2 regions of the Cellulomonas fimi ATCC 484 genome follow, and region 1 is predicted to be linked to the other one. Evidence: predicted binding sites of a transcription regulator. Region 1 holds the regulator's gene; the other holds the start of a gene.
The links. Region 1 encodes HspR, which represses chaperone genes until heat shock. Its sites were predicted from a motif close to AAGTTGAGTCNNNNNGACTCAACTT; they were not measured.
Positions count from the first base shown of each region.

Region 2: the regulator HspR is predicted to act here: its motif matches at 13,405-13,429, upstream of clpB (ATP-dependent chaperone ClpB).

Region 1 is NC_015514.1:489,505-505,019, forward strand. Features, by position in the region: gene CELF_RS02235 (aldo/keto reductase) at 1-793, shown strand, start outside; gene CELF_RS02240 (DapH/DapD/GlmU-related protein) at 956-1,531, opposite strand; partial or broken gene CELF_RS02245 (MmyB family transcriptional regulator) at 1,531-2,280, opposite strand; gene CELF_RS02250 (IS481 family transposase) at 2,294-3,256, opposite strand; partial or broken gene CELF_RS21065 (transcriptional regulator) at 3,359-3,493, opposite strand; gene CELF_RS02260 (zinc-dependent alcohol dehydrogenase family protein) at 3,636-4,658, shown strand; gene CELF_RS02265 ((R)-mandelonitrile lyase) at 4,691-5,089, shown strand; gene dnaK (molecular chaperone DnaK) at 5,475-7,337, shown strand; gene grpE (nucleotide exchange factor GrpE) at 7,334-7,978, shown strand; gene CELF_RS02280 (DnaJ C-terminal domain-containing protein) at 8,009-8,995, shown strand; gene CELF_RS02285 (heat shock protein transcriptional repressor HspR) at 9,180-9,593, shown strand; gene CELF_RS02290 (FGGY-family carbohydrate kinase) at 9,828-11,291, shown strand; gene CELF_RS02295 (hypothetical protein) at 11,313-12,113, opposite strand; gene CELF_RS02300 (MazG nucleotide pyrophosphohydrolase domain-containing protein) at 12,110-12,436, opposite strand; gene CELF_RS02305 (sensor histidine kinase) at 12,477-14,210, opposite strand; gene CELF_RS02310 (response regulator transcription factor) at 14,207-14,941, opposite strand; gene CELF_RS02315 (TetR/AcrR family transcriptional regulator) at 15,159-15,515, opposite strand, start outside.
Region 2 is NC_015514.1:3,957,984-3,973,498, reverse strand. Features, by position in the region: gene CELF_RS17925 (ABC transporter permease) at 1-409, shown strand, start outside; gene CELF_RS17920 (hypothetical protein) at 1,151-1,621, shown strand; gene CELF_RS17915 (glycogen/starch/alpha-glucan phosphorylase) at 1,844-4,327, shown strand; gene CELF_RS17910 (DUF5997 family protein) at 4,497-4,898, shown strand; gene CELF_RS17905 (DUF6544 family protein) at 4,906-5,787, shown strand; gene CELF_RS17900 (LysR family transcriptional regulator substrate-binding protein) at 5,750-6,535, opposite strand; gene trmB (tRNA (guanosine(46)-N7)-methyltransferase TrmB) at 6,532-7,275, opposite strand; gene CELF_RS17890 (VOC family protein) at 7,346-8,134, opposite strand; gene CELF_RS17885 (ion channel protein) at 8,224-9,555, shown strand; gene CELF_RS17880 (alpha/beta hydrolase) at 9,625-10,638, opposite strand; gene CELF_RS17875 (histidine phosphatase family protein) at 10,946-11,602, opposite strand; gene CELF_RS17870 (SigE family RNA polymerase sigma factor) at 11,795-12,328, shown strand; gene CELF_RS17865 (hypothetical protein) at 12,325-13,374, shown strand; gene clpB (ATP-dependent chaperone ClpB) at 13,476-15,515, shown strand, end outside.

The DNA of each region.
Region 1 (15,515 bases):
CGTCTACCAGGGCGGCACGTCCGAGGAGTTCGTCGGCCGAGCGATCCAGCGCTACTCCCGCCGCGAGGACATCGTCCTGGCCACCAAGGTCCACGGGAAGATGCACGACGGTCCCGGCGGCAGCGGCCTGTCCCGCAAGGCGATCCTCGAGCAGCTCGATGCTTCGTTGCACCGGCTCGGCACCGACTACGTCGACGTCTACTACATCCACCGCTTCGACGACGACGTCCCGGTGGAGGAGACCATGGAGGCCCTCCACGACGTCGTGAAGGCCGGCAAGGTCCGCTACCTCGGCGCCTCCTCCATGTGGGCCTGGCAGTTCGCCAAGCTGCAGCACACCGCGCGCCTGCACGGCTGGACCCCCTTCGTCGCGATGCAGGACCAGTACAACGTCCTGCGCCGGGAAGAGGAGCGGGACATGATCCCGCTCTGCCTGGACCAGGGCGTCGGCCTGACCCCGTACTCACCGCTGGCGAAGGGCCGGGCTGCACGACCCTGGGGTGAGCAGACGGCCCGGTCCTCGACGGACGCCGTCGCCAAGGCCTTCGACCGGGACGTCGACCAGGCGGTCGTCGATGCGATCCAGCGGGTCGCGGAGGCCCGTGGCGCCTCGATGGCCCAGGTTGCCCTGGCGTGGCTGCTCTCCAAGCCGGTGGTCGCCTGCCCGATCGTGGGTGCCACCAAGCCGCACCACCTCGCCGACGCCGTCGCCGCCCTCGACGTGGACCTCACCGACGAGGAGATCGCCGCGCTCGAGGAGCCCTACACGACCCAGGACAACTACTGGTGGTGACCGGGTAGGCCGCTCGGTGCCGCAGCGGTGGTCGCGCGAGCGGCTGTAGGGACGCGCCATGCATGTCTGCCGTCCAGCGCGGTGAACTCGCTGCGGACAGGCGCGTGGGACGACCGTCGTCTCACCATCGTGTCCAGATCCTCACGCGGGGGGCGCGAGCGGTCAGGCACTGAACCCCGTCATACGGACGAGCCGTGCCGGGACGCCGGCGACGATCGCGTTCGCGGGCACGTCCTTGGTGACGACCGCGCCGGCGCCGACGATGGCGCCGTCTCCGATCGTCACTCCCGGCAGGACCGTGACAGAGGCGCCGAGCCAGGCCCTGCGGCCGATCACGACGGGCGCCGGGACCATGTCGGCGCGACGCGCGGGGTCGGCGACGTGGTTGAGCGTCACGATGGTGGTGCCGTGCCCGATCAGCGTCCCGTCGCCGAGGGTGATGCCGCCGGCGTCCTGGAACCGGCAGCCCATGTTGATGAAGACGTCCTGGCCGAGCGTGAGGTTCTGGCCGAACTCGCAGTGGAACGGCGGGAACAGGGCCACCGAGTCCGCCACGGGCCGCCCCGTGAGCCGGGACAGCAGCGCGCGCACCTCCGCGGGCGTGCGGTAGCCGGAGTTGAGCTCCGCCAGCACCCGCAGCGCGTCCTGGGCCGCGGCGTGCAGGAACGCGTGCTGCTCGGAGCCACCCTCGATGACCGCCCCCCGGGCGACGTGGTCGAGGAACTCCTGCAGCTCCATCACGCCTCCGACCGGGCCGCGGGTGCAGGGTCGGTGGCCCACGACGCGAGCAGGCGCAGGCGCTCGGCCGACGGCGAGCCCGGCTCGGCGGTGTAGACCATGAGCACCTGGCCCGGCTCCGCGGTGATCGCGAGCTCCTCGTAGGCCAGGGTCAGCTCACCGACGACGGGGTGGTGGAACCGCTTGGTGCCCGACCCGTGGGTGCGGACGTCGTGTGCGCCCCATAGCCGGCGAAAGACGTCGCTGCGGGTGGACAGCTCACCGACGAGGTCCTGCAGCCCCTTGTCGTGCGGGTCGCGGCCCGCCTCGGCGCGCATGATCGCCACGCACATCTCCGCGAACAGCTCCCAGTCGGGGTAGAAGTCGCGCGCCGCGGGGTCGAGGAACTGGAAGCGCGCGAGGTTCGGGGCGCGGCCGCCGTCGCCGATGACGGGGGAGTAGAAGGCGCGACCGAGCGCGTTGGTCGCCAGCAGGTCCTGGCGCTGGTCGCGCACGAACGCGACCCCGTCGGTGATCGCGGCCAGGGCCCACTGCAGGCTGGGCCGAGGAGTCGCCGAGCGGGCCGCGCGACGGCGCGGCCGGCCGGACGACGGGATGCCGTCGGCGGCCCGGGCGAGGTCGAGCAGGTGCGCGCGCTCGGTGTCGTCGAGCTGCAGCGCCGTCGCGACGGCGTCCAGGACGGAGGCCGACGCCCCGGCGATCGCGCTGCGCTCGAGCTTGGCGTAGTACTCCACGCTCACGCCCGCTAGCTGTACTCGGCCGTCAGGTTGGTGACAGTCGGCTGACGGGTGGGAGTCCGCCCAGGGCGTTGTGGCGTCGTCGAGTGTTGTAGTGCTCGAGCCAGGGGGCAAGGGCGGCGGCTCGTTCGTCGTTGGTGGTGAAGACCTGCCGGTAGGCCCACTCAGTCTGCAGAGTGCGGTTCAGTCGCTCGACCTTGCCGTTCTGCCAGGGGCAGTGCGGGCGGATGAAGACCTGCTTCGCGCCGAGGTCGGCGGCGACGTCGCGCAGTGACCAGCGGTAGGCCCAGGCGTTGTCGGTCATGATCCGCTCGATCCGGGTGATGCCGTGAGCGGCGAAGTAGGCCGCGGCGCGCGTCACGAACCCCGCGCAGGTGGCGCCTTTCTCGTCCGCGAGGATCTCGGAGTAGGCGAGCCGGGAATGGTCGTCGACCATGGAATGGACGTAGTCGAAGCCGATGGGGTCGTCCCGGTGCCGGTCGGCGACGTCGCGGCCCAGGGCGCGCCAGCCGCCGCCGTCGGGGATGCGCCCGAGCTTCTTGACGTCGACGTGGACCAGCTCGCCGGGCCGGTCGCGTTCGTAGCGGACCGCGGTGGCCTTGCTGGCCCGGACGACCTGGCCGGTCAGCGGGTCCAGGTCGCGCAGCAACGGCATCCCGCGCCGGCGCAGCACCCTGGTGATCGTGCGCGCCGGGACACCCAGGGCCGCGCCCAGCACGTCCGGCCCTGACCGGTCACGTGCTCGCGCCGCGCAGATCGCGTCCTCCAGGGCGGCCGGTGTCCTGCTCGGGCTCGTCCGCGGCCGTGACGACCTGTCCACGAGACCGTCGGCCCCCTCGGCGCGCCAGCGCCGGACCCATCGGTAACCGGTCTGGCGGGCGATCCCGAGCTCGTGGGCGACGTGAGCGACCGGTCGACCCTGATGCACGACGCGGTCGATCAGCAGCTGGCGGCCACGCAGATTCAGTCGGGCGTTAGCGTGAGGCACGAGAACCTCCGGGTGGGTGTGGGCCTTCGACAAGCCACAGCCCAACCGGAGGTTCTCCTGTCGTCAACGGCCCCCGACGTCACCAACGTCCCGGCCGAGTACAGCTAGCGCGGCGACCTCGCTGCGTCGCAGCCCTGGCACCCGCCGGTTCGCCCCGCCGACGACACCGGCGGCCTCCGGGGTCACCTTCGCCCGTCGCGACATGAGGAACTCGCGCACGTCCGCCCGGTTGTCCATACCTCGACCGTAGGACGCCGACAGCCGGCGGGGGAGGCACTGCTGAAAGGTGCACTGCCGGTACACCCCACGTCAGGGACTCCCGCGCCCGCGGGATCCGGCGCAAGGTCGAGGCGAACCAACCCAAGACGAAGGAGAACTCATGCGTGGCGTGATCATGCACGGCCCCGGCGATGTGCGGGTCGAGGAACGCGATGACCCCACGATCGTCGACCCGACCGACGCCATCATCCGGCTGGCCGCGACCTGCATCTGCGGGTCCGACCTGTGGCCCTACCGCGGCGCCGACCCCGTGGACCACGCAACCATGGGCCACGAGTACGTCGGCGTCGTCGAGGAGGTCGGCGCCGAGGTGCGGACGGTCAAGCCCGGCGACTTCGTCGTCGGCTCGTTCGTCATCTCCGACGGCACCTGCGAGATCTGCCGCGCCGGGTACCCGTCCAGCTGCGTGCACCGCATCTTCGTCGACGGCGCCATCGGCACCCAGGCGGAGAAGGCCCGCATCCCGTTCGCCGACGGCACCCTCGTGGCCACCCCCGGCCAGCCCGACCCCGACCTGATCCCGCACCTGCTCGCCGCCTCCGACGTCCTGGGCACCGGCTGGTTCGCCGCCGTCGCCGCACAGGCCGGCCCCGGCAAGACGGTCGCCGTCGTCGGTGACGGCGCGGTCGGGCTCATGGGCGTCCTCGCCGCCAAGCAGCTCGGCGCCGAGCGCATCATTGCGATGTCCCGACACAAGGACCGCCAGGACCTCGCCCGCCACTTCGGCGCGACCGACATCGTCGAGGAGCGCGGCGACGCGGGCGTCGCGCGGATCAAGGAGCTCACCGACGGGCTCGGCGCCCACTCCGTCATCGAGGCCGTCGGCACGCAGGAGTCGATGGTCCAGGCCATCAGCTCCGCCCGCCCCGGTGGGAACGTCGGGTTCGTCGGCGTCACGCACGACGTCGAGCTGCCCGGCCAGCTGCTGTTCTTCTCCCAGGTGCAGATCCTCGGCGGCCCCGCCCCCGTCCGCCGCTTCCTGCCCGAGCTGATCGACCTCATCTGGCGCCGGCAGATCGACCCCGGCAAGGTCTTCGACCTCACCCTGCCCCTCGAGCAGGCCGCCGACGGCTACAAGGCCATGGACGAGCGCCGCGCCACCAAGGTGCTCCTCACCCTCTGACCGGCGACCACAGCGAACGCAAGGACAAGACCATGAAGCTCACGCGAAGCGGCGGCCGGACCGCGCCAGGCCCCGGCGACTGGTTCACCGGCGCCGTCTTCATCGACGCGGTCCGCGATCCGGACCACCAGTCCGCGATCGGCTGCGCTCACGTGCGGTTCGCACCCGGCGCACGCACCGCCTGGCACCACCACCCCAAGGGACAGACCCTCTACGTCACCGACGGCATCGGCTACGTCGCCCGCCGCGGCGGCCAGGTCCAGGAGATCCGCCCCGGCGACGTCGTCCACATCGAGCCCGGCGAGGAGCACTGGCACGGCGCCACCCCCGACCGGTTCATGGCCCACATCGCACTCCAGGAACCCGCCGAAAACGGAAGCGTCGTCACCTGGCTCGAGCACGTCGACGACAGCGACTACAACCGGCTCTGACGGATCCCCGCGCAGCGGGCCTCACCCCCGTGGTAAGGCCCGCTCATCCGTCTCCGAGGCTGCGGAGCCGCCCGTGCGTGGTTCCGCCGCGCACGGCCCCTGGTGGACGCAGCCGCAGAGTCTGCCGGCACCACGGGCCCTCCGAGCGATTCTGCGTCTTCCCGAGCCCTTGGGACGCGACCAGGACTGTGCATGCGTGCGCGCGTGTGCGGGAACACGGCGGGTCGCTTCAGAGTTGAGCCAAGCAGACTCAAGATCGACGGGTCGAGGTTGCGTCACCGGCACGTGCGACGCAGACTTGAGCCCGGCGGACTCAAGAGTGGCCCGCTCGCACGACAGCGATCAGGGCCCCGCAGACCCGGAGCAGCAGAAGGAAGGCACACACATGGCACGAGCAGTCGGCATCGACCTCGGCACCACCAACTCGGTGGTCTCGGTCCTCGAGGGTGGCGAGCCCACGGTCATCGCCAACGCGGAGGGGTCGCGCACGACGCCGTCGGTGGTCGCGTTCTCCAAGACGGGCGAGGTGCTGGTCGGCGAGATCGCCAAGCGCCAGGCCGTCACCAACGTCGACCGGACGATCACGTCGGTCAAGCGCCACATGGGCACGGACTGGTCCGTGGCGATCGACGACAAGAAGTACACGGCGCAGGAGATCTCGGCGCGTGTGCTCTCCAAGCTGAAGCGTGACGCCGAGGCGTACCTGGGTGAGCCCGTCACGGACGCCGTCATCACCGTCCCGGCGTACTTCAACGACGCCGAGCGCCAGGCGACGAAGGACGCGGGCACGATCGCGGGCCTCAACGTCCTGCGCATCATCAACGAGCCCACCGCGGCGGCCCTGGCCTACGGCCTGGAGAAGGGCAAGGAGGACGAGCTCATCCTCGTCTTCGACCTCGGCGGTGGCACGTTCGACGTCTCGCTCCTCGAGGTCGGCAAGGACGACGACGGCTTCTCGACGATCGAGGTCCGCGCGACGTCCGGCGACAACCGCCTCGGCGGTGACGACTGGGACCAGCGGATCGTCGACCACCTCGTCTCCGAGGTGAAGAACACGACGGGCGTCGACCTGTCGAAGGACAAGATCGCCCTGCAGCGTCTGCGCGAGGCGGCGGAGCAGGCCAAGAAGGAGCTGTCGTCCGCGACGGCCACCAACATCTCGCTGCAGTACCTGAGCATGAGCGAGAACGGCCCGGTCCACCTGGACACCAAGCTCACGCGCGCGCAGTTCCAGCAGATGACGCAGGACCTCATCGACCGCACCAAGGCGCCGTTCCACTCGGTCATCCGTGACGCGGGCATCAAGCTCGACCAGATCGACCACGTCGTGCTCGTCGGCGGCTCGACCCGCATGCCCGCGGTGACCGAGGTCGTCAAGGAGCTCACGGGCGGCCAGGAGCCCAACAAGGGCGTCAACCCGGACGAGGTCGTGGCCGTCGGTGCCGCGCTGCAGGCCGGTGTCATGAAGGGCGACCGCAAGGACGTCCTGCTCATCGACGTCACGCCGCTGTCGCTCGGCATCGAGACCAAGGGCGGCGTCATGACGAAGCTCATCGAGCGCAACACGGCGATCCCGACCAAGCGCTCGGAGATCTTCTCCACGGCCGAGGACAACCAGCCTTCCGTCCTCATCCAGGTGTTCCAGGGCGAGCGTGAGTTCGCGCGGGACAACAAGCCGCTCGGCACGTTCGAGCTCACCGGCATCGCGCCGGCGCCGCGTGGCGTGCCGCAGATCGAGGTCACGTTCGACATCGACGCGAACGGCATCGTGCACGTGTCCGCCAAGGACCGCGGCACGGGCAAGGAGCAGTCGATGACGATCACCGGCGGCTCGGCCCTCCCCAAGGAGGACATCGACCGCATGGTCAAGGAGGCCGAGGAGCACGCGGCCGAGGACAAGAAGCGCCGCGAGGACGCCGAGGCCCGCAACTCCGCCGAGCAGCTCGTCTACTCGACCGAGAAGCTCCTCGTCGACAACGCGGACAAGCTGCCCGACGAGGTGAAGACCGAGGTCCAGGCCGCGGTCGGCGAGCTCAAGACGGCCCTCGAGGGCACCGACGTCGACGCCGTCAAGGCCAAGACGCAGCACCTCGCACAGGTCAGCCAGAAGATCGGTGAGGCGATCTACTCGCAGCAGCAGTCCGCCCCCGCGGGCGCGCCGGCCGACGAGCAGCCCGCCGCGGCGTCGTCCTCCGACGAGGACGTCGTCGACGCCGAGATCGTGGACGACGAGGACGACAAGAAGTGACGCAGGACAAGGACCGTCCGGAGGCGGGGTCGGGCCAGCCCGACCCCGCCGAGGGGGCGCCCCGGTTCACCGACAAGCGCCGTATCGACCCGGAGACGGGCCAGGTGCGGCAGCCCACACCGGAGGAGCAGGTGCTCGCGGACGCTGAGACCATCGCCCAGGGGGCGGAGGAGGAGGTCGTCCTCGAGGGCCTGATCGAGGCGCAGAAGCTCGCGGCCGAGCGGCTCGAGGAGCTGCAGCGCGCGCAGGCGGCGCACTACAACCTCGAGCAGCAGTACTCCGCCTACGTGAAGCGGTCGAAGGCCGACGCCCTCGCCGCGCACGACCGGGGGATCGCCGCGCTCGCGGAGGCGCTCATCCCGGTGCTCGACGACATCGAGCTCGCCCGCCAGCACGGTGACCTCAGCGGCCCGTTCGCGTCGATCGCCGAGAAGCTCACGGCGACCCTGCAGCGGTTCGGCGTCGAGCAGTACGGGCAGGCCGGCGAGGCGTTCGACCCGGTGGTGCACGAGGCGCTCATGCACTCGCACTCCGCCGACGTCACCGAGCCGACCGTGCAGATGGTGCTGCAGCACGGCTACCGCACGCCCGAGCGCATCCTGCGCGCGGCGCGCGTCGCCGTTGTCGACCCGGAGGGCTGACACGATCATCACCACCAGGAGGGAGGCGCCGTGACCGGGCAGGACTGGCTCGAGAAGGACTTCTACGCGGTTCTCGGCGTCCCCAAGGACGCCGACGCCACGACGATCAAGAAGGCGTACCGCAAGCTCGCGCGCAGCATGCACCCGGACCACAACCCGGGGGACGCGTCCGCGGAGGCGAAGTTCAAGGAGATCGGCGAGGCCTACGCGGTCCTGTCCGACACCGAGCAGCGCCAGCAGTACGACCAGCTGCGTGCCATGGCGGGCGGCGCCCGCTTCACGGCGGGTGGTCGTGGCGGCGGCACCGCCGGGTTCGAGGACCTGTTCGGCGGCATGTTCGGCGGGGCCAACGGTCCCGGCGGGCGCGTGCGCTACACCACGTCGGGCTCGGGCGCGCCGGCCGGTTTCGAGGACCTGCTCGGCGGCCTGTTCAACCAGGGCGGCGGCTTCGGCGGTGCGCGCGGCCCGCAGCCCGGCGCCGACCTCGTCGCCGAGGTGACCCTGCCGTTCCGGCAGGCCACCGAGGGCTCGACGGTGTCGCTCACGGTCGACGGCAAGACCGTCAACGCGCGCATCCCTCCCGGAGTGCGCGACGGGCAGAAGATCCGCCTGCGCGGCAAGGGCCGGACCGGCGACGTGGGCGCCCCCGCGGGCGACCTCGTCATCACCGTGCACGTCACGCCGCACCCGGTGTTCTCCGCCGACGGACCGCACCTGCGGATCACCGTCCCCGTCGCGTTCGACGAGGCCGCGCTCGGCGCGACCGTCGAGGTGCCCACGCTCGACGGCGGGACCGTCAAGGTCCGCGTCCCCGAGGGCACCCCGTCGGGGCGTGTCCTGCGGGTCAAGGGCAAGGGCATCACGACCGGCTCGACGACGGGCGACCTGCTCGTCACCGTGCAGGTCGTCGTGCCGCAGCGGTTGTCCGCCGCGGCGCGGGAGGCCGTGCAGGCGTTCGGCATCGCGACGTCCGGCGAGGACGTGCGGGCCGACCTGATCCAGTCCGCGAGGAAGTGACCGGCGCGTCGCCGGACGGCACCCCCGTCCGGCGACGTGACCGCGGGGGCACGACGGAGCGCGACGACGACGGGCACGGCCCGCGACGAGGTCCGCGACGAGGACGGCAGCAGCGGGTGACGACGGTCGCGAGGGCGACGTGCACGGCGTCCGGGGCGACGAGCGAAGGCGGTGAGGTGACGTGGTGGCGGACGACGCGAAGGTCTACGTGATCTCCGTGGCCGCCGAGCTCGCGGGCATGCACCCGCAGACGCTCCGGCAGTACGACCGGCTCGGGCTGGTGTCCCCGGGGCGCACGAGCGGTCGCGGCCGCCGCTACTCCCTGCGCGACATCGCCCTGCTGCGCGAGGTGCAGCGGCTCTCGCAGGACGAGGGCGTGAACCTCGCCGGGATCAAGCGGATCCTCGAGCTCGAGGCCGAGGTCGACACCCTGCGCCGCCAGGTCGAGTACCTGCGCGCGTTCGTCGAGCCGGGCCGCCGCGTCTTCACGGCCGACCCGCGCGGCGACGTCGTCGCCGTCCAGCGCCGCGCCCGCGAGGCCCGCCGCCGCCCCTCGGAGGACACGGGCGCCCTGGTCCTCTGGCGCCCCCGCCCCTGACGGGTCCGCTCCCGGACGACCCTCTCGGGCTCCACCGGCCCTGCGACCCCCTGGCCCACCCGACCGTGCGTCGAGCGTGAGTCTGCGCCGAGATCGCGAGCTCGCGTCACGATCGCGAGCTCGGACTCGCGGGGTCGGCGTGACCTCACGATCTCGGCGCGTGCGGAGCGCGAGGGCGACTCGGGTCGGGCGGCGCCGGGCCGGGTGGGCGCGCGCAGGCGGGAGGATGGGGGCGTGCTGACCGCGCTCGGGATCGATGTCGGGACCACCAACACCAAGGTCGTGCTCGTCGACGTGCTGACGCCGTCGGTCCTCGCCGTCGCGTCGGCGCCCACGCCCGCACCTTCCGACATGGCGGGCGTGCTGGCCGGCCTCGTGGGACGGGTGCTGCGCGCGCCGGGGGAGGGGCCCGCGCCGGTCGCGGTCGGGATCGCGTCGATGGCCGAGACCGGCGTCCCGCTGACGGCGGACGACCGCCCGCGCGGCGACTGGCTGCGCTGGGACGGGCACCGCGCCGGTGCGGAAGCGGCAGCGCTCGCGGCGCGCATCGGCCGGGAGGAGCTGTTCGCGGCGACGGGTGTGCGGGCGAGCGCCAAGATCCCGCTCGCGACGTGGGAGTGGCTGCGCACGCACGAGCCGGACGCGCTGCACGCAGGCGCCGGCCGGTGGGCGGGCGCGGCGGACCTCGTCGGGCTGCTGCTCACGGGCCGGCTCGCGACGGACCACACGCTCGCCGGTCGCACCGGCGCGTACCGCCTCGGCCGGCCGGGAGCGCTGCCGGCGGCCTTCGACCCGGACCTGCTGGCGGAGGTCGGTCTCGTCCTGTCGCGGGTCCCGGACGTGCTGGCGCCCGGCGAGCTGCTGGGCACGGTCGTCGACGGGCCGTTCCCCGCCGCCGGTCTGCCGGCGGGCACCCCGGTGACGATCGCCGGCCACGACCACCCCGTCGGCACGTGGGCGGCCGGGGTGCGCGAGCCCGGGCAGTCCGCCGACTCCGTCGGGACGGCGGAGGCGGTGTGCTCCGTGCTGGTCGCCGACCCCGAGCCCGGACCGGTCGCAGCGGCGGGCATGAGCCTCGTCCGGACCGTCACCGGTGCGCACCCGGCGCTGCTCGCCGGCTCGTCGAGCGCGGGCGGCGCGGTTGCGTGGTGGCTCACGGCCCACGCCCCCGACGCCGACGTGGACGCTCTCATGGCCGAGGTCGAAGCGCTCGGGGACGCGCCCCTCGACCCGTTCGTGCTGCCCTACGTGCACGGCCGCCAGACGCCCGCACCGGACGCGGCCGCGACGTTCCGGCGCGTCGGCGAGGCCGCCGAGCGCCCACCGCGCGACGAGGCGTTCGCGCTCCTCGCGGGACTCTCGCTCCAGGCCCGGTGGATGCTCGACGAGCAGGGCCGCCTCGCCGGGACCGCCGCCGCGACGTCCCTCACCGTGCTCGGCGGGCCCATGGCGGCGAACCCGGCGTGGCGGCGGCTCAAGGCGCGCGTGACGCCGGTGCCGGTCCGGCTTGTCGCGGAGGCCGAGCCCGTTGCCGCAGGGGCGGCGCTGCTCGCGGCACAGCGCGTCGGGGCCGTGGACGAGGCACCGGCGCTGCCCTCGGTCGACGTGCCCGGCCCGTCGGGACCGGAGGGGCGCGACGTCGCAGCGGCGTTGGCGCGCTTCGTCGAGGCCGCGACGGCGGGCGTTCACGCGTCCTGACGTCAGCAGGCCCGGTCGACGTCAGCAGGCCCAGTCGAACGCGTCGGACTCGAGGTCGACCTGCGCGCTCCCGGAGCCGAAGTTCATGCCCGGCAGCTCGTCGAGCTCCAGGTAGTACGGGGTGAACCCGGGCTGCAGCGCCTGGATGGGGAAGGCCGTGCCGCCCAGGTGGCTCGGCGCCAGGGCCTGCGCCCAGGGCAAGAGGTGGAACCCGTCGTCGAACGGCGTGACGAAACCGGGCGTGCTCGCCGCGTCGAGCGCGTCGACCGGCACGTGGCCGGCGTTGAGGTCCGGACGCCCGAGCAGCCAGACGCGACGTGTCGGCTCCTGCGTGTCCCAGGCGTTCGGGCCCTCGTCGTCCGGTCCGTGCGTGCCCGGCCCGCGGGGGTCGGCGGGCGGCGGCGTCGGACCGGCGTCGTACTCGTCCTGCGTGAGCCGCACGAGGGCGAACTCCCCGTCGATGATGTCGACGCGCCGAGCGAGGTGCGGGTGGTCGACGGCGCGTGCGAGATCGACGACGAACGGGTCGTCGGGGTCGTCCACGCCACGCGGTGCGGCGAACTGACCCTCTCCCTGGAAGAACGCGACGGCGGGCAGGTCCGGCCCTCGCCGTCGGAACTCGGGCGGCAGCAGGAGGGTGATCCCGTGGAACATCGGCAGCCCGGTCTGGGTGCCCCGGGGCCACGTGGTCGGGTCGATGCCGGGTCCGGCGCTCCCGATCCACCCGTCGGCCGGTCCCGCCGGACGGGCCTGGGCCGCGGGCCGCCGCGGGTGGTCGGCGATCCCGTCCGGCACCTCGAACCACAGGTCGTACGCGTTCACCGGCCCCCCTCCGTGCCGAGGTGCGCGGACAGCGACCGCATCGTGCTGACGAACGCCGTCTCCAGGTCGACGTCGTACGCGTCGGCGAGGGTCAGCACCGACCACAGGCAGTCGGCGAGCTCGTGCGCGAGGGCCTCGTCGAGGTCGTCGCGCGGCCGCACGCCGGCCTTGCCCTGGACGAGCTTCGCGAGGTCGCCGACGTCGCCGAGGAAGCCCAGCATGATCTCCTCGCGCGTCCACGACCGCCCGTACCGCGCGGTCTCGACGGCGGCGTACCGGGCGCGCACGTCGCGGGCCATGTCCTGCAGCTCCTGGAGGTCCACGCGCCGACCGTAGCCGCTGGCTCGGGCGACGCGGTGGGGTTCAGGCTCCGAGCGGGACGGGCCGGCGCACGTCCGGTCCCGCGCCGGCGACGGCCGCGGGGAGACGGACGGTGAACGTGGTGCCGCCGCCGGCCGTGGGCGTCACGGCGAGGGTGCCGCCGTGCGCGGTGACGACGGCGTGCGCGATGGACAGGCCGAGCCCGGTCGACCCGGACGCGCGGTTGCGGGAGGCGTCGCCGCGCACGAACCGCTCGAACAGGCGCGAGCGCAGGTCGGCCGGGATGCCGGGGCCGTCGTCGGCGACGTCGAGCCGCACGTCGGGCCCGTCGTGCGCGACGCGGACCGTCACGGCCGTGCCGGGGGGTGTGTGCAGGCGCGCGTTGGACAGCAGGTTCGCGAGCACCTGCCGCAGCCGGTGGTCGTCCCCGACGACGAGCGCCCCGGCGGCGTCGAGGTCGAGGTCCGCCCCGGTGTCGGGGCCGCCCGTGGCCGGGCCGCCCGCGGCCGGGCCGGTGAGGCCGGACAGGTCGAGCGACCAGCGGTGGTCCGGACCGGCCGCGTGCGCGTCCGCGACGGCGTCGACGGCGAGCTCGACGACGTCCACGGGCTCGGTGTCGAGCGGGCGGCCCGCGTCGAGCCGGGCGAGCAGGAGCATGTCCTCGACGAGCCCGGTCATCCGCCGCGACTCGGACTCGACGCGGCCCATCGCGACGAGCGCCTCGGGCGGGAGGTCGTCGGGCAGGCGGCGCACGAGCTCGGCGTACCCGCGGATCGACGCGAGCGGGGTCCGCAGCTCGTGCGACGCGTCGGCGACGAACTGCCGGACCTGCGACTCCGACGCGTGCCGCGCGGCGAGCGCACCCTCGACGTGCCCCAGCAGGCGGTTGAGCGCGGCCCCGACCTGGCCGACCTCGGTCGCGGTGTCGGTGTCGGCCGCGGGCACCCGGTCGGCCAGCACGACCTCGCCGCGGTCGAGCGGAAGCCGCGCGACGCGGGCGGCGGTCGCGGCGACGCGCGTCAGCGGCCGCAGCTCGCGCCGGACGAGGACGAGCCCGACGGCGGCGGCGGCCAGGACGGCCAGCAGCGCGACGACGACGACCATCGCGACGTACGGGGTGAGGGTCGCGGTCACGGCGTCGGTGGGCATCGCGGTGACGACGACGTCGCCGCCGGGCGACAGCGTCGCGAGCGCGCGGTAGGCGCCGGCGCCGTCGAGGTGCACGGACCGGACGGTGTCGTCGGTGGGCAGCGCGAGCAGCGTCGCGGTCGCGGACTCGCTCAGCACGTGCGACTCGCCGTCGTCGGTGTAGTAGAGCGCCGACACGGCGGCGGGGTCGGCGCCGGGCTCCGCGACGACGTGCACCGTCCCGGGCCCCTGCCCGGGCAGGTCGACGCCGCCGGGGCCGGGGGCGCGCCGCAGCACGTCCTCCTCGCCGTCCGTGCCGTCCCCGATCCCGCCGCCGACGGTCCGGTCAGGTCCGGCCTCCATGACGGCACGCCCGTGCGCGGCCTGGATCCGGTCGTCGAGCTGCCCGACGAGCGACGCGCGCAGCGCGAGGGTCGTCACCGTGCCCATGGCCACGGCGACGACGGCGACGAGCGTCACGACGAGCGCGACGAGGCGCCGCCGCAGGGTCCAGCGCGGCAGGGCGCCGGGGGAGACGCGGCGGCGCAGGTCCGCGAGACGGGGGCCGGACCGGTCCGCGCGCGTCGGGCCCTGGTCGCGCCCGGGGCCGCGGGCCTCGGGGGCCGTCGGTGCGGTGCTCCCGGTCACGCCGGCTTCAGCACGTAACCGACGCCGCGCAGCGTGTGCAGCATGGGCTCGCGGCCCTTGTCGATCTTGCGGCGCAGGTAGGAGACGTACAGCTCGACGATGTTCGCCTGCCCGCCGAAGTCGTACTGCCACACGCGGTCGAGGATCTGCGCCTTGGACAGGACGCGCCTCGGGTTGCGCATGAAGTAGCGCAGCAGCTCGAACTCGGTGGCGGTGAGGCGGATGTCGTCGCCGCCGCGCGTGACCTCGTGCGAGTCCTCGTCGAGCGTCAGGTCGCCGACCACGAGCACCGCCTCCTCGCGCGCGGAGACCGCGCCCGCGCGGCGCAGCAGGGCCCGCAGCCGGGCGACGACCTCCTCGAGGCTGAACGGCTTCGTCACGTAGTCGTCACCGCCTGCCGTGAGGCCGGCGATGCGGTCCTCGACGGCGTCCTTGGCGGTGAGGAACAGGACGGGGACGTGCGGGTGGGCGGCGCGGATGCGACGCAGGACCTCGAGCCCGGTGAGGTCGGGGAGCATGACGTCGAGCACGATGACGTCGGGCGTCGTCGCGCGGGCCTGGCGGACCGCGGCGTGCCCGGACAGCGCGTGCTCGACCGTCCAGCCCTCGTAGCGCAGGGCCGTGGACAGGAGCTCGGCGAGGGTGGGCTCGTCGTCGACGACGAGGGCGCGGACGGGGGAGCCGTCGGCGCGGGTGAGCGTGTCGGGGCGGCGCACGGTCGAGGTCGTCATGCGGTCGATGGTGCGGCGGCGACCTTGGCGCGCCCTGACCCGTTCCTGTGAATCCCCTGAGCGCCGCGCCCTCGCCGAGTTCGTCCTCTGGGGTCGAGTTCGTCACCTCCAGCTGACGAACTCGCCTGGAGCTGACGAGCTCGACGGCAGGTGTGGGGGTGAGGCCGGGGCGAGGGGGACGGGCGGGTGAGGAGGAGAGAGGCGGGTGGGGTGGGGGTCAGGTGAGGGGGCGGGGGCGGGCGTCACCGGCGACGGCGGCGGCGAGGATCGCCTCGATCGCGAAGGCGGTGGCCTCGGGCAGGTCGACGGTGTCGTCGAGCAGCCACTGCACCTGCAGGCCGTCCATGACGCCGATGATCGCGCTCGCGGCACGCTGCGCGACGTCGGTGGGAACGCTCCCTCCGCCCACCTCGACGACGGCGTCCGCGATCTCGCCGCGCAGGACGTGGAAGCGGTCGGTGACCCAGGCGCGCGCGGGGTGGTTCTCCGTGACGGACTCGCCGGTCAGGACGGTGTAGCCCTGCACGATCCCGCGGCGGTCGGCGTTCATGCGCGCGGTGCGGACGAGGTGCCG
Region 2 (15,515 bases), 800 kb from region 1:
CCAGGTGAACCAGATGCTCGTCATCCTGTACGCGCTGCTCGGCCTCTCGGTCGTCATCGCGGTGCTGGGGATCGTCAACACCCTGGCGCTGTCCGTGATCGAGCGGACGCGTGAGATCGGGCTCCTGCGCGCCGTCGGCCTCGGCCGTCTGCAGCTCGCCGGCACGGTCACGGTCGAGTCGGTCCTGACGGCCGTCTTCGGGACCGTCCTGGGCCTGCTCGTCGGCGTCGCGCTGGCCTCGACGATGCCCACCGTGTTCGCCGACGACGGCCTGTCCTCGCTGGTCGTGCCGTGGGGCAGCCTCGCCGGGATGCTGGTGCTCGCGGTCGTCGTGGGGGTGCTCGCGGCGGTCTGGCCGGGCGTCCGCGCGGCACGGCTGAAGGTCCTCGACGCGGTCGCCTACGAGTGACCCACCCCCTCTCGCGGGGTCGCCCGGTCGGACGAATGCGCAGGTCCGAGTGACCAAAGTCCCGCGCAGACGGCCCCGCGAGGGGGTGGGATAGCACCATCGCCCCGGGCAAACCGGCAGGTGCGGCCGGTCGGGGCAGCAGGGGGCACAACGCCCGGACGTGGGGACGCGTCCGTGGCAGGAGGAGGGCGCGTCCGACCCCCGGTCCCCGCGCGCCCTCCTCCGTGCCCCCACTCTCAGGGGTGCGCCGTCGTCTGCCGCGACGACCTCCGACGCGCCCACCCCGTCGACCGCCCCGACCGCCCGCGCGAGGGCCTGTCGGCCGGTCTCGCCGACGGCAGCGTGCGGGACGGGGACGTGGGCAGACGCCCCGCACCGGTGGTCTCTCGGCCACGACGCTCGCCGCGCGACTCGCGTCCCGCTCCTGCGGCGCCCCGGGCGCCGTCACCGCTGAGGTCGGTCGGCACCTGGCGCTCGGCGCCGACACCGGCTCGCCCCCTGACGGTGGGCGTCCAGCTCCCGCATCGTGCGGCACTCGCGGCGTGCGCCGTGCGGCGTGCGGCGTCGCGTCCGCCGGTGCGCGATAGCGCACGCGAGCACCGTCGTCACACTTTCTCCACATGCTGGGACTTGGGTCCCGCTCGCGGGGTTCATTCAGACGCAACGATCTTCACGTGAGCCCGATCGGCTCACCGGGTCTGGGGAGACCCGCACTCCGGGGGTACCGAAAGGTCACGAACCATGAGCACCATCACCGTCCAGAAGTCGCAGGCCCGCCTGCTCGGCCTCATCGTCATGATCCTCGGAGGCGTGTTCCTCGTCTCCGGCGCCGTCACCTGGGGCGCCGTGTCCAGCAACCTCAAGGCGGAGAACATCACCGTCTCGGAGGACGCGGACATGTTCGCCAACCAGCTGGTCGACACGCCCTGGGAGGCGTACTCGCAGGCCGCGATCATCAACCACCACGCGCTCGACGCGTCCGGCGGCAAGACCTACGCCGAGCTCGACCGTGAGGACCCGGTCCGCGCGACCGTCATGAACGGCTCCTTCCTGCGGGCCTCGCTGTTCACCTCCGTCGTCGCCTTCGGTGTCGCGCTGCTCGTCATGGGCGTCGGCGTGACCTTCGGTGTCGCCGGCTGGGCCATCCGCTCGCTCGGCTCCGCCGTCGCCGGAACCTCGGCGGACGAGCGGCCCGTGGTGGCCGCGGTCTGAACCGCTCGGCGAACCCCGCCGTCTCGGCGGTGATCCCGCCGCGGTGACGACCACCGGAAGGCCGGTGCCCGACCAGGGGGCACCGGCCTTCTGCACGTCCACGTCCGAACGACGGCCGCCCCGCCGCACCCCCGACGACGTCCGCCCAGGTGGCCATGGCGTGTCGGGAAGGCGGCGACGGCCGTCCCCCCGTGTCCCACGGGGCCGAGCCCGACTACGGTGATGAGGGTGACAGCGAACACCGAACCCATCGCGACGCGTGAACGGACTGTCGAGGGCTTCGTGCGGGAGTACCTGCGCGAGCTCAACTTCGGTCAGGGGGTCGACCTCTCGCGAGCGTCCGTCAACGACCAGTACCTCGCCCTCGCACGCACCGTGCGCCACTACCTCATGGTCCGCTGGCTGGAGACGCTGCGTCACCAGTCCGAGATCCAGGCCAAGTCCGTCGCCTACCTCTCGGCGGAGTTCCTCCTGGGCCGGCAGCTCGACAACGCGCTGCTCGCCGCCGACCTGACCGACATCGTCGAGGAGGGCCTGTCCGGCCTCGGCATCAGCCTCGACGAGCTGCGGCAGGCCGAGGTCGAGCCCGGTCTCGGCAACGGCGGCCTCGGTCGCCTCGCGGCGTGCTTCATCGACTCGCTCGCCACCATGAACGTGCCGAGCATCGGCTACGGCATCCGCTACGAGTACGGCATCTTCCGGCAGACGTTCGTCGACGGCCGCCAGGTCGAGAAGCCCGACTCGTGGCTCAGTCTCGGCTCGCCGTGGGAGTTCCCGCACCCCGAGGCGGCCGTGACGGTCAGCTTCGGCGGGTCCGTGGAGGACTGGACGGACGACGACGGCACCGTCCGGCGCCGCTGGAACCCGGGCTGGAGAGTGCTCGGCGTCCCCTACAACTACATGGTCCCCGGGTACGGCAACGGGCGCGTCAACACCCTGCGGCTGTGGAGCGCCCGCGCCACGCGCGCGTTCGACCTGGAGATCTTCAACTCGGGTGACTACGCGCAGGCCGTGCGCGCCCAGACCTTCGCGGAGAACATCTCGAAGGTCCTGTACCCCGAGGACTCCACGCCCCAGGGCAAGGAGCTGCGGCTCCAGCAGCAGTACTTCTTCGTCGCGTGCTCGCTCAAGGACTTCGTCGACCAGGTCCTGCCCGACGACTTCGACCTCACGCGGCTGCCGGACCGCATCCACTTCCAGCTCAACGACACGCACCCCGTCATCGCGATCCCCGAGCTCATGCGGATCCTCGTCGACGAGAAGAAGTGGGCGTGGGACGAGGCGTGGAGCGTCGTGCGCCAGGTGTTCTCCTACACCTGCCACACGCTGCTGCCCGAGGCGCTGGAGATCTGGCCCGTCGAGCTGCTCGGCCGCCTGCTGCCGCGGCACCTGGAGATCATCTACCGCATCAACGAGGAGTTCCTCGAGGGCGTGCGGGCCGCTCACCCGGACGACGAGATCCGGGCACGCCGCATGTCGATCGTCGCCGAGTTCCCCGAGCGGGGGATCCGCATGGCGCACCTCGCGACCGTCGCCGCGGTCAAGGTCAACGGGGTCGCGGCGCTGCACTCGCAGCTGCTGCGGGACAAGGTGCTGCACGACTTCGCCGAGTACTACCCGGGCAAGTTCACGAACGTCACCAACGGCATCACGCCGCGGCGGTTCGTGCGGCTGTCCAACCCGGGCCTGTCGGGCCTCGTCACCGAGGCGCTCGGCAGCGAGAAGTGGGTCACCGACCTCGACCTGCTGAAGGGCCTCGAGCCGCTGGCCGACGACGCCGAGTTCCGCCGCCGGTTCCGCGACGTGAAGGCCGCGAACAAGCGGCGGCTCGTCGGCGTGCTCGCCGAGCGCGACGACCTGCACCTCGACCCGGACACCATGTTCGACGTCATGGTCAAGCGCCTGCACGAGTACAAGCGGCAGATGCTCAAGGTGCTGCACGTCGTCACGCTGTACGAGCAGATCTCGACCGGCGCGCTCGACCCCGCGGACGTCACGCCGCGCACGTTCGCGTTCGGCGCCAAGGCCGCCCCGGGCTACCGGATGGCCAAGGAGATCATCGCGCTCATCAACGCGGTCGGCCGGACCGTCAACGCCGACCCCGCGGTGCAGGGCCGGCTCACCGTCGCGTTCCCCGCCAACTACAACGTCACGCTCGCCGAGACCCTCATCCCGGCCGCCGACCTGTCCGAGCAGATCTCGCTCGCGGGCAAGGAGGCGTCCGGCACGGGGAACATGAAGTTCATGCTCAACGGCGCTCTGACGATCGGCACGGACGACGGCGCGAACGTCGAGATCCGGGAGCTCGTCGGCGACGAGAACTTCTTCCTGTTCGGGCTGACCGAGCCGGAGGTCGCCGACCTCGTCGAGCGCGGCTACCGCCCGGCGTCGTACTACGAGACCAACCCGGGCCTGCGGCACGCTCTCGACCTCATCGCGTCGGGCGCGTTCTCGGGCGGCGACCGCACCGTGTTCGAGCCCATCGTGTCGAACCTCCTGCACGAGGACCGCTTCCTCGTGCTGGCGGACTTCCAGGCGTACGTCGACGCGCAGGCCCGCGTCGACGCCGCCTACGCCGACACCGAGGCGTGGACCCGGTCCGCGATCCTCAACGTCGCCCGCGGCGGGTTCTTCTCGTCCGACCGCTCGATGCGCGACTACCTGGACCGCGTCTGGCACGCGCACCCGGTGCCGCCGTCGGCCTGACGCCCCGCCCGGCGTCCGCCGTCCGTCCGACGCCTGACGCCCCGCACGACCCGCAGGGCCCCGCCGCACGCCGCGACGGGGCCCTGCGGCGTGCCGGCCGTGACCCGCGGGAGGGCTGACGGGACGACGGGCTCACGGGTCGGGCGTCGTCGGTCGTTAGGCTGGGGCGGTGAGCCCGAAGAAGCCGCAGGAGATGAAGCCGTCCACGGCTGCCGCGAAGCTCGACGTGTACCTGCCGGCGACGCCGCCGGAGTTCCAGGAGGGCACCGTCACGCGCGACGAGCTCGCGGAGCTCCAGCGCAACCCCCCGCAGTGGCTCGTCGACCTGCGTCGTGACGGGCCGCACCCGCGTTCCGTCGTCGCCGGCCGCCTGCGCGTGTCGATCAGCGGCCTGGCCCGCGGCGGGATCACCGACCCGCTGACGACCGCGCAGATCAAGGCGCTCGTCGCCGACCCGCCCGAGTGGCTGGTGCGCGAGCGCGCGACGTTCGACGAGGTCCGCCGCGAGGAGCGCCGCCTGCGTGCCCGCGAGACGGACCGCCGCGCCGAGGCCGCCAAGCGCGACGCCTGACCGTCCCGTGGCCCGACGCACCCCGCAGGCCCCCGGCTCCGGGGCGGACGCCGGCGAGGGCGCGGACCCCGGCGTCGACGCGGACCTCGCGCGCCGCGAGGTCCGGGACGACCGCGGGCACGTCGCCGCGCCCGCCCCGCCGCGCGCCGCGCGCCGCGTGGCCGCGACGTGGCGCAGGCTCGCGACGCCCACCGCCACGCCGCAGCCGTTCGGGCCCGTGGACGACCGTCTCCCGTCGCCCGTGCACCGGTGGCTGACGCGCGCCGTCGCGCCCGACGCGCCGTCGTCGACGGCCGCGGTGCTCGAGATGAGCGGCCGCATCCGCGTCGGGAGCTGGCGGCCCTTCACGGCCCGGCAGGTCCTCGCGGCGGACCGGGGGTTCGTGTGGGCGGCCGTCGCGCGGTTCGGACCGCTCCCCGTGCTGGGCTACGACGCGTACGCGCAGGACGAGGACGTCGCCGAGATGCGCTGGCGCCTGGCGGGCGTGCTTCCGGTCGTCACGGCGAGCGGCGAGGACGTGCGCCGCAGCGCCGCGGGCCGGCTCGCCGGTGAGCTCGTGCTGAACCCGGGGACGGCGCTCGCTCCGCACGTGCGGTGGGAGGCCGTCGACGACCGGCACGCCCTGGCCCGCGTCGCCCTGGGCGGCGTCGAGCACGCCGTCACGGTCGCGGTCGACGACGACGGGACGCTCCGCTCCGTGCGGCTCCCGCGGTGGGGCGACCCGGACGGGACGGGGTCGGCGCTGCACGAGTTCGAGGCGCGCTGCACCGGGGACCGGGCCTTCGGCGGCTACCGGCTGCCCGCGCACGTCGAGGCCGGCTGGGACCTCGACGCGCCCGGCGGCGAACCGTTCATCGTGTTCGACGTCGACGGGGCCCGGTTCCTCTAGCCCGCGGGGGAGTGCCGCCGCGCCGCGTCGGCTGCTGCTGCGACGTGCGGGGGCGTTGGCGGCCCGACGCGTCGCCGCCCGCCCCGGGGGTCGCCGGGGGCGTGCCGCGCCCGCGCGAGGAGCCGGCGGTGCGGCCGCGGACGATGCCGATGAACTCCTCGGTGAGGTCGTCGTGCGTGTCGGTGACCCACGCGAGCGCGATCTGCGAGCCCGGGGCGTCGGTGACGGGGCGGGCGACGAGCCCCCGGCGGTGGTGCAGGCGGGCCACGGACTGGGGGAGCAGGACGACGCCGATCCCGGCGGCGACCAGGTCGACCGCGTCGGCCGTCGTCGAGACCGGGCCGCCCGCGAACGGCTCGCCCGGCGCGTCGTCCCAGCCGACCAGGTCGTCGTCGGGGCGCACGAGGGTCTCGTCGGCCAGGTCGGCGGGCGTCACCTCGTCGGCGACGGAGAACACGTGGTCGCGGGCCGCGACGACGACGGTCGTCTCGGTGTAGAGCGGGATCGCGGACAGCGCGTCGCGGTCGACCGGCAGCCGCAGGATCGCCACGTCGCCCGCACCCGCGCGCAGCCGGTCCTCGGCCTCGGAGGGCTCGACGACGACGAGCTCGAGGGGGACGTCGGCCAGGCGTTCGTGCCACACGCGCAGCCACCGGTCGGGGTTGACGCCCGGGACGACCAGCACGCGGAACGTGCGCGGACCGTCCGGCGTGCCGCCCGGCGTCGACGGGTCGGGGTGCTCGCTCATCGGACCCTCCGGACGACGACGTCGTGGACCGTGTGGCCGAGGTCGAGGCCACGCTGCTCGAACTTGGTGACGGGCCGGTGCGCCGGGCGGGGCGCGAACCCGTCGGCGGTGTTCTCCAGCGCGGGGTCCGCGGTGAGGACGTCGAGCATCTGCTCGGCGTAGTCGGCCCAGTCCGTCGCGCAGTGCAGCGTGCCGCCGACACGCAGCCGGGACCGCAGCAGCGCCACGTGCGCGGGCTGCACGAGCCGGCGCTTGTGGTGGCGGGCCTTGGGCCACGGGTCGGGGAAGAAGACGTGCACGGCGTCGAGCGTGCCCTCCGCGACGCGGCGGCGCACGAGGTCCAGCGCGTCGCCGTGCGCGACGCGCACGTTGGTGAGACCGGCGCGGTCGAGCAGGACCAGCAGGTTCGCGACGCCGGGCAGGTGCGCCTCGACGGCCAGGTAGTCGCGGGCCGGGTCGGCGGCGGCCATCGCGGCGGTCGTCTCGCCCATCCCGGAGCCGATCTCCAGCACCAGCGGCGCGTCACGGCCGAACAGCGCGCGGGTGTCGAGCGTCCCGTACGGCGTGGTCGGCGCGCCGCCCAGGGCGTCGTCGTGCACCGAGAACCCGAACCGCGGCCACAGGTGCGCGAGCGCGTGCTCCCGGTCACGGCCGAGCGTCGCGCGGCGCGGGTGGAACGTGCGCAGCGGCTCGTGGGGTCGGGACGCGACGTGCCGGAACGCGTCGGACGGGAGGCTCACCCCGCGAGCCTACGGAACGCCGGGCCCGCACCCCGCCGCCGGCCGGCGCGGGCGGGGCCCGGCCGTCACGTCAGCCGGGCTCGTCGTCGCCCGCGTTGATGAGCGCGAACACCTCGCCGAACGGGCCCGCCACGATCGCCATCCGGCCGTACGGGGTGTCGGCCGGCTCGCTCATGACCGTGCCCCCCAGCTCCGTCACGCGCTGCGCGGCCGCATCCGTGTCGGCCGTGCCGAAGTACAGCGTCCACGCCGCGGGCGTCGCCGGGTCGACCTTGTCGCTGTACGCGCCGATCCCGCAGACGAGCTGGCCGTCGAGCCGCACCGAGGAGTACGTGAACCCCGGCCCGCTCATGTCGTCGGCCGTGAACCCGAACACCCGCCGGTAGAACTCCAGCGACGCCGCGTGGTCGTGGCTCATCACCTCCGTCCACACCACCGCGCCCGGCTCGTCGGTCACGTCCCAGCCGGTGTGCTCGCCGTGCTGCCAGCCGCCGAACACCGCACCCGTCGGGTCGACGAAGATCGCCATGTCCCCGAAGTGCAGGATCTCCATCGCGGGCAGCAGCACCTCGCCGCCCGCGTCCGTCACCGCCTGCGTCGTCGCCGCCAGGTCCTCCGTCGCGAGGTACACGCACCACGCCGACGGCGGCGCCGGGTCCTCGCCCGTCGGCTCGCCGAGCCCCACGACACGCCGCCCGTCGACGAGCGCCTGCGTGTACCCGCCGACCTCCGGTCCGCCGCGCTCGAACGTCCAGCCGAGCAGCGCGCCGTAGAAGTCGACCGCCCGGTCCAGGTCGGGCACGGTGATGTCCGCCCACGCAGGCGTGCCCGTCGGCCAGGGGTCGGGGTGGGTCGTCATGGGTCCTCCTCGCAGGTCCGGGGGGTCGAGCCCATCCCACACCCGTCTTCCCGGTCGCACCACGCGAGGGCGTGTGCTACCCACGACGCATGACGCAGGCCGGTCCGGGGGAGGGCCGCGCGACGACGACGGGCACCGACGCGTTCCGCGTGCCGGTGCGGGCGCTGCTCGCGCTCGCCCTGCCCGCCGCCGTCGTCGGTGTGCTGTGCGGTTTGAGCCTCATCGCGCTCAGCGCGTTGGCCGAGGTCGTCGAGCGGTGGGTGTGGGACGACCTGTCGGGCACGCTCGGGCTCGACCGCGAGTCGCCCGTCTGGATCGTGGTCGTGCTCACCGCGACGGGTCTGCTCGTCGGCCTCGTCATCCGGTACGCGCCCGGCCACGCCGGCCCCGACCCCGCGACCGCGGGCCTCGTGGAGCCGCCCCTGCCGCTGCGGACCCTGCCAGGGCTGGCCGTCGCGCTCGTGCTCACGCTCGCCGGCGGCGTGAGCCTCGGCCCCGAGAACCCGATCATGGCGATCAACGCGGCCCTCGTCGTCTGGCTGGGTGCGCACGCCCTGCGCCGGGTGCCCGTGCCGCAGTGGATGGCCCTGTCGACCGCCGGGACCATCGGCGCGATGTTCGGCACACCCCTGGCGGCCGCGCTCATGTTCAGCGAGCTCGACCCCGGCGACCGGCGCATCCCGCTGTGGGACCGGCTCTTCGCGCCGCTCGTGTCCGCGTCGACCGGCGCCCTGACGATGCTGCTGCTGTCCGACCTGGACATGGCGATGGACCTGCCGCCCTACCCCGGGCTGCAGCTCGGGCACCTCGGGATCGCCGTCGTCGTCTCGCTCGGCGCGGCGGCGCTCGGGCTGGCCGCGTCGTACCTGATCACGCCGCTGCACCGGCTCGCGCACCGCGTCCGGAACCCCGTCGTGCTGCTGACGCTCGGCGGGTTCGTGCTCGGGGTGCTCGGTGTCGTCGGCGGGCCCGTCACGCTGTTCAAGGGTCTCGACGAGATGCAGGAGCTGCCGGACCTCGTCGGCACGACGACCGCGCTCGGGTTCCTCGCGTTCGCGCTGGTCAAGCTCGCCGCGCTGCTCGTCGCGTCGTGCGTCGGGTTCCGCGGCGGGCGGATCTTCCCGGCCACCTTCGTCGGGGTCGCGCTCGGGTTCGCGGTGCACGTCGCGTGGCCCGCGGTTCCGCTCGCGCTGGCCGTCGGCGCCGCGACCGTCGGGATCGTCGTCGCCGCGACCCGCTCCGGGTGGCTGAGCATCTTCCTCGTCGTCGCGATCGTCCCCGAGGCGACCCTCATCCCGCCCCTGCTGTTCGCGACGCTCGCCGCGTGGCTCCTGGTGACGAACCGCCCGGAGCTTCGCGCCGTCCCCACCCCGTCCCTTCCGCCCGCGTCACCGCCCGAGGCCGGGGGCCGGGACCGCTGACGCCGACCTCGTCGACGTCCTGAGGTGCCTGAGCGCCAACCAGGGTCGTGTCGGTCGTGCAGGTGGCGGTCAGGCCGGGCGCGAGCCGCCGTCCTGACCGGCCGCAGCGGTCGACGTGACCCGGTCGAGGAACGTGACGACCTCCCTCAGGTAGCGCTCGCGGGCCGGCGACGGCGACAGCGCCAGGTCGTGCGCGCCGCCCGGCACCTCGACGAACGACACGTCCCGCCCGAGCCGCGGCGTGAGGCGCCGGATGTCGGCGACGTCCAGCACGGAGTCGGTCGTCAGCAGGGCGTCGTGCTCGCGGTCGTCCGGCCCCGACGCGTCCGACGCCAGGACGAGCACGGGGCACCCGATGTCGAGCCCCCGCCGCACCCGGGCCTGGCCGGCGCGGACAGCCCGGATGAACGCCGCGCGCGCCGGGAACCCCTCGTGCGGCTTCCACGCCAGGTCGAAGTCCCACTCCCCGCCGGTCGCGGCGTGCAGCGCGCGCCCGTAGTGCGGCGCGATGTGCCCGACGACGAGGTCCGGCGTGACCCGGCCGACCGCGCGCAGCGCCAGCGTGAGCGGCTTGCGCTCGAACCACGACCCCCGCAGCTCGAGCCACGGGCTGTTGAGCACGACCGCGTCGACCGCCCCCGGCCGCCCGTTGGCCCACAGCGCAGCGACCAGCCCGCCCGTCGAGTGCCCCAGCAGCGACACCGACCCGTACCGCTCGCGCAGCAGCCGCACGGCCGCGTCGACCTCCTCGGCGTACACCGCGAGGTCGCGGATGCTGTTCGGGATGCGGCCCTCGCGGATCGACCGCCCGTAGTCGCGCAGGTCCAGCCCGTGCAGGTCGTAGCCGTGCTCGGCCAGCGCGGCCGCGACGTGCGGGTGGAAGAAGTAGTCGACGAACCCGTGCACGTACAGCACCGCCCGCTCGCGCCGCTCCCCGTCCGGTCGCAGCGTCCCCGCCGGGCTCACGAGCGTCGCGACGGGGTCCGTGCCGGTGCGGGACCGGTCGTCGGGACGCAGCGGGATCGTCCGGGCCGTCCAGCCCTCGCCGAGCACGTCCGGCACGTCGGTGACGTCGTCGTCCATGCCCGCGATCCTGCCACCCCGGCGGTGGCGGGCGGCGGGCGGCTCGCTCGTGGCGTCGGCGTGACGCGCCGACGTCCGTGACCGGGCGGGACCGGTGACGTGCCGTGCCTCGTCCTGCACGGACGTCCCTCCGCGTACGGCGTCCTCGGACCGCCGAGCATGCCGTCCCGGCGCTCGCCGAAGGATGCCCGGACAGGGACGTGGGTGGACGCACCGGCTGCGTGAGACCGGTCGAACCGGCAGCGGCGTCCCGGCTCGACGGCTGCGACCCCGCGCCAGACGGGCTTCGACGGCAGGCGTCCCGCAGTCAGGCGACCGACGGGACCGGGGTGGGGGTGCGCATCGGGCGGGCGGCCGTGTGGCCCTGCTGGGCGACGTCGACGGCGATGCTCGTGATGCGGGTGGTGCCGTCGGCGTCGACCTCGACGGTGGAGACGGAGGCGTTGGGCAGCGGGACCAGGCCGACGTCGTCGACGGTCGCGAGGTAGGCGCCCAGGGTGAGGCCGTGGCCGACGACGAGGACGTGCCCGTCGTCGTGCTGGGCGGCGATGCGGGCGAACACGTCGCGCGTGCGGTCCATGAAGTCGCGCGCGTGCTCTCCGCCGGGCAGGCCGGGGTGGCGGCCGGCGAGGACGTCGGTCACGAGGTCGGGCCAGGCGACGACCTCGTCGAGCACGCTCTCCGGCTTCTGCTCGTAGATCCCGAACGCGTACTCCAGCAGCCCACGGTCGGTGCGCAGCGGGACGCCCTCGTGGTGCCGCAGCAGCTCGACGGCCGTCGCGACGGCCCGGCCCGACGGCGACGACCACGCCGCGGTGAACGGGGTGTCGGCGAGGCACCGGGCCGTGACCCGCACGCCGGCACGGCCGTCACGCGTGAGCGGGGAGTCGCAGCGGCCCTGCAGGATGCGGCGGGCGTTGAAGTGGGTGCGCCCGTGGCGGACGAGCGTCATGGTGAGGGTCATCGGTGCCCTGCTCTCTTCTCGGTGGTCGCTCCCGACGCTAGGCGCGGGGCGTGTCCCCGGCCCGACGCCGTGATGACGACGAGGCGACGACTCGTCGTCGGGTGCTTCGCACGCCCGCCCCCAACCGCGACGATCTCTCGGACGTCTTGGACGGTGCACGCCCCGGACGAGCGGGGCGGCGGAGGGAGCGGGATGCGCGGGTGGGGCGAGGCGATCGACGTCCTCGTGCGTCAGCGGGGGCCGGCGCTGCTGCGGTACGGATACCTGCTGACGGGGAGCACCGCCGACGCGCAGGACCTCGTGCAGGAGGCGCTCGCCCGGGTCCTCGCGCGACGGCCCCGGCTCCGCGCGGCGGTGACCCTGGAGTCGTACGTGCGTCGGACGATGGCGACGCTCGTCGTCGACGACGGGCGGCGGGCGCAGCGCTGGCGGCAGGTCCGGCACCTGCTGGCCGCGCCCGACGAGGTGCCCGACGGCGCGTCGGTGGCCGACGACCGGCAGACGCTCGTGGCGGCGCTCGCGACGCTGAGCCCCCGGCAGCGGGCCTGCGTGGTGCTGCACCACCTCGACGGGCTGAGCGGCCCGGAGGTCGCCGACGTGCTCGGCATCGCGCCCGGGTCGGTCAAGCGGTACCTGAGCGAGGGCATGGAGCGGCTGGAGCGTGTGGTCGGGCCGGTCGCGGAGACGACGGACGTCGTGGCGACACGAGGGAGGGGTGGACGATGACGTACGACCTGCACGAGCGCCTGCGGGACCTCGAGCGGACGGCTCCGCTCGGTGCGCTGGACCTCGCCGCGATCGAGCTCGCGGCCCGCGGGCACCGGCGCACTCTGGTCGCCCGACGGGCCGGCGGGGCGCTGGCCCTCGTCGTCGTGGCGCTGGTCGCCGTGACCCTCGGCGGCTGGTCCCCGGAGCTCCGGTCCGCTCCTCCCGCCGGGCCGTCGCGCGCCGCCTCCCCGGACGTGGCCGTCCGCTGCGGCGGTCCCGCCCCTGCTCCGGCGGACGGGAGCGGCATGGCCGTGGTCGTGCCCGTCCCGGAGATCGAGGGCCCGGACGCCGTGGCGCAGTGGCGGATGTCGCTGTTCGTCACGTTGGTCAACGCCGGCGACGAGCCTCTCGTGGTACGGGAACGCGTCGCGGTCACCTACCTGGTCGACGCCGACGGGCGGGTCGTCCAGAAGAGGAACCACACCGTCCGGCCCCAGCCGGTGCAGCTGCCCGCCCACGGGTGGAGCTCGGTCGGGGAGGCGTCGGACCTTCGGGCGTGCGACGGGTCGCCGCTACCCGACGGCGACTACACGCTGCACGCCGCGCTCACGGTGGAGGCGGCGGGGTCCGACGAGCCGCTGGGACTCGTAGGCGGCGGGTCTCCTGTAGTGGTGCGCGACGGGCGGGTCCAGCACGACCCGCCGACCGGCTCGGCCGACCTGCGGCTCACGCTCGCTGCCGATCCCGTAGGCGGGTACGAGGTCACGGTCGGGCGCGGCTCCGTGCCGGACGGGCTTCTCGTGCTCCGTGCGCAGGTCGTGGCGAGGGATGCCGCGGGGGCGGTCCTGGGCGCCTCGCCTGGCACGCCGGTCGTGCTGCCGGCGGGCGAGCGCACGGGCACGGCCGTGGTGATGCCCACGTTCGCCGTGGGGGGTCGCGAGGTGGACCTGTCGCCCCGCATCGCGCGGACCGACGTGGTCGTCGAGGGGTTCGTGGTCACGGGCGACGGCGAGCAGCGGTCGGTCGCGGGGGCGGTCGACGTGCGGGAGCAGTCGTCGCCCTGACACCCACGGTCCGGGGGTGGGTGGCGCCTGAAGTTGAGTGGAATAGACTCAACTTCGGCCGGTGTTGAGACCAGCAGTCATCCCTCGACCATGGAGGCTCCGTGGACGCCAAGTTCACCACCCGCTCGCAGGAGGCCCTCGGCGACGCCATCCAGCAGGCGTCCGCCGCAGGGAACCCCCAGCTCGAGCCCGCGCACGTCCTCAACGCCCTGCTCCAGCAGGAGGGCGGCGTCGCGAACGGGCTGCTCGACGCCGTCGGCGCCGACCGTGCCGCGCTCGGCCGCGCGGTGCGCTCGACGCTCGTCGGCCTGCCCTCGTCGGCGGGCCAGACCGTCGCGCAGCCGTCCGCGTCGCGCGCGACCGCCGCCGCGCTGGAGGCCGCGTCGGCCGAGGCGCGCTCGCTCGGCGACGACTACGTGTCCACCGAGCACCTGCTGCTCGGCCTCGCCGCGGGCCAGTCGGGCGTCGCCGACGCCCTGCGGTCCGCCGGCGCGTCCCGCGACGCCCTCGCGGCCGCCCTCCCGAACGTCCGCGGCAACGCGCGCGTGACCAGCCCCAACCCCGAGGGCACGTTCAAGGCGCTCGAGCAGTACGGCATCGACCTCACGCAGCGCGCCCGCGACGGCAAGCTCGACCCGGTCATCGGGCGGGACTCGGAGATCCGGCGTGTCGTCCAGGTCCTGTCGCGGCGCACCAAGAACAACCCTGTGCTCATCGGCGAGCCCGGCGTCGGCAAGACGGCCGTCGTCGAGGGCCTCGCGCAGCGCATCGTCGCGGGCGACGTGCCCGAGTCGCTGCGGGGCAAGCGCCTGGTCAGCCTCGACCTGGCCGCGATGGTCGCGGGCGCGAAGTACCGCGGCGAGTTCGAGGAGCGGCTCAAGGCCGTCCTGTCCGAGATCACCGGCGCCGAGGGCGAGGTCGTCACGTTCATCGACGAGCTGCACACGGTCGTCGGTGCCGGCGCCGGGTCCGAGGGGGCGATGGACGCGGGCAACATGCTCAAGCCCATGCTCGCGCGCGGCGAGCTGCGGCTGGTCGGCGCGACGACGCTCGACGAGTACCGCGAGCGCATCGAGAAGGACCCCGCCCTGGAGCGCCGGTTCCAGCAGGTGTTCGTCGGCGAGCCGTCCGTCGAGGACACCGTCGCGATCCTGCGCGGCCTCAAGGAGCGGTACGAGGCGCACCACAAGGTCACGATCTCCGACGCGGCCCTCGTCGCCGCCGCGACGCTGTCCGACCGGTACATCACGGGCCGGCAGCTGCCCGACAAGGCGATCGACCTCGTCGACGAGGCCGCGTCACGCCTGCGCATGGAGCTCGACTCCTCGCCCGTCGAGATCGACGAGCTGCAGCGCGCCGTGACGCGCCTCGAGATGGAGGAGGTCGTGCTCTCGGAGTCCGACGACCCCGCCTCGCTCGACCGTCTAGAGCGGCTGCGCAAGGACCTCGCCGACCGGCGCGAGGAGCTCGCCGCGCTCACCGCCCGGTGGGAGAAGGAGAAGGCCGGTCACAACCTCGTCGGCGACCTCAAGGCGCGCCTCGACACGCTGCGCACCGACGCCGAGCGGCTGCTCCGCGAGGGCTCGCTCGAGGCGGCCGCGCGCATCCAGTACGGCGAGATCCCGGCCCTGGAGCGGGAGATCGCCGAGGCCGAGGAGTCGGAGGAGTCCACCGACGACGAGGTCGCCTCGCTCGGCACGCCCATGATCGCGGACAAGGTCGGCCCGGACGAGGTCGCCGAGGTCGTCGCCGCGTGGACGGGCATCCCCGCGGGCCGGCTGCTGGAGGGTGAGACCGCGAAGCTGCTGCGCATGGAGGACGTCCTCGGCGAGCGGCTCATCGGCCAGCGCCCCGCCGTCGCCGCCGTGTCCGACGCGGTCCGTCGCGCACGCGCGGGCATCTCCGACCCCGACCGCCCCACGGGCTCGTTCCTGTTCCTGGGGCCCACGGGTGTCGGCAAGACCGAGCTCGCGAAGGCGCTCGCGGACTTCCTGTTCGACGACGAGCGCGCCATGGTCCGCATCGACATGTCGGAGTACGGCGAGAAGCACTCGGTCGCGCGGCTCGTCGGAGCGCCGCCCGGGTACGTCGGGTACGAGGAGGGCGGCCAGCTCACCGAGGCCGTCCGCCGCCGCCCGTAC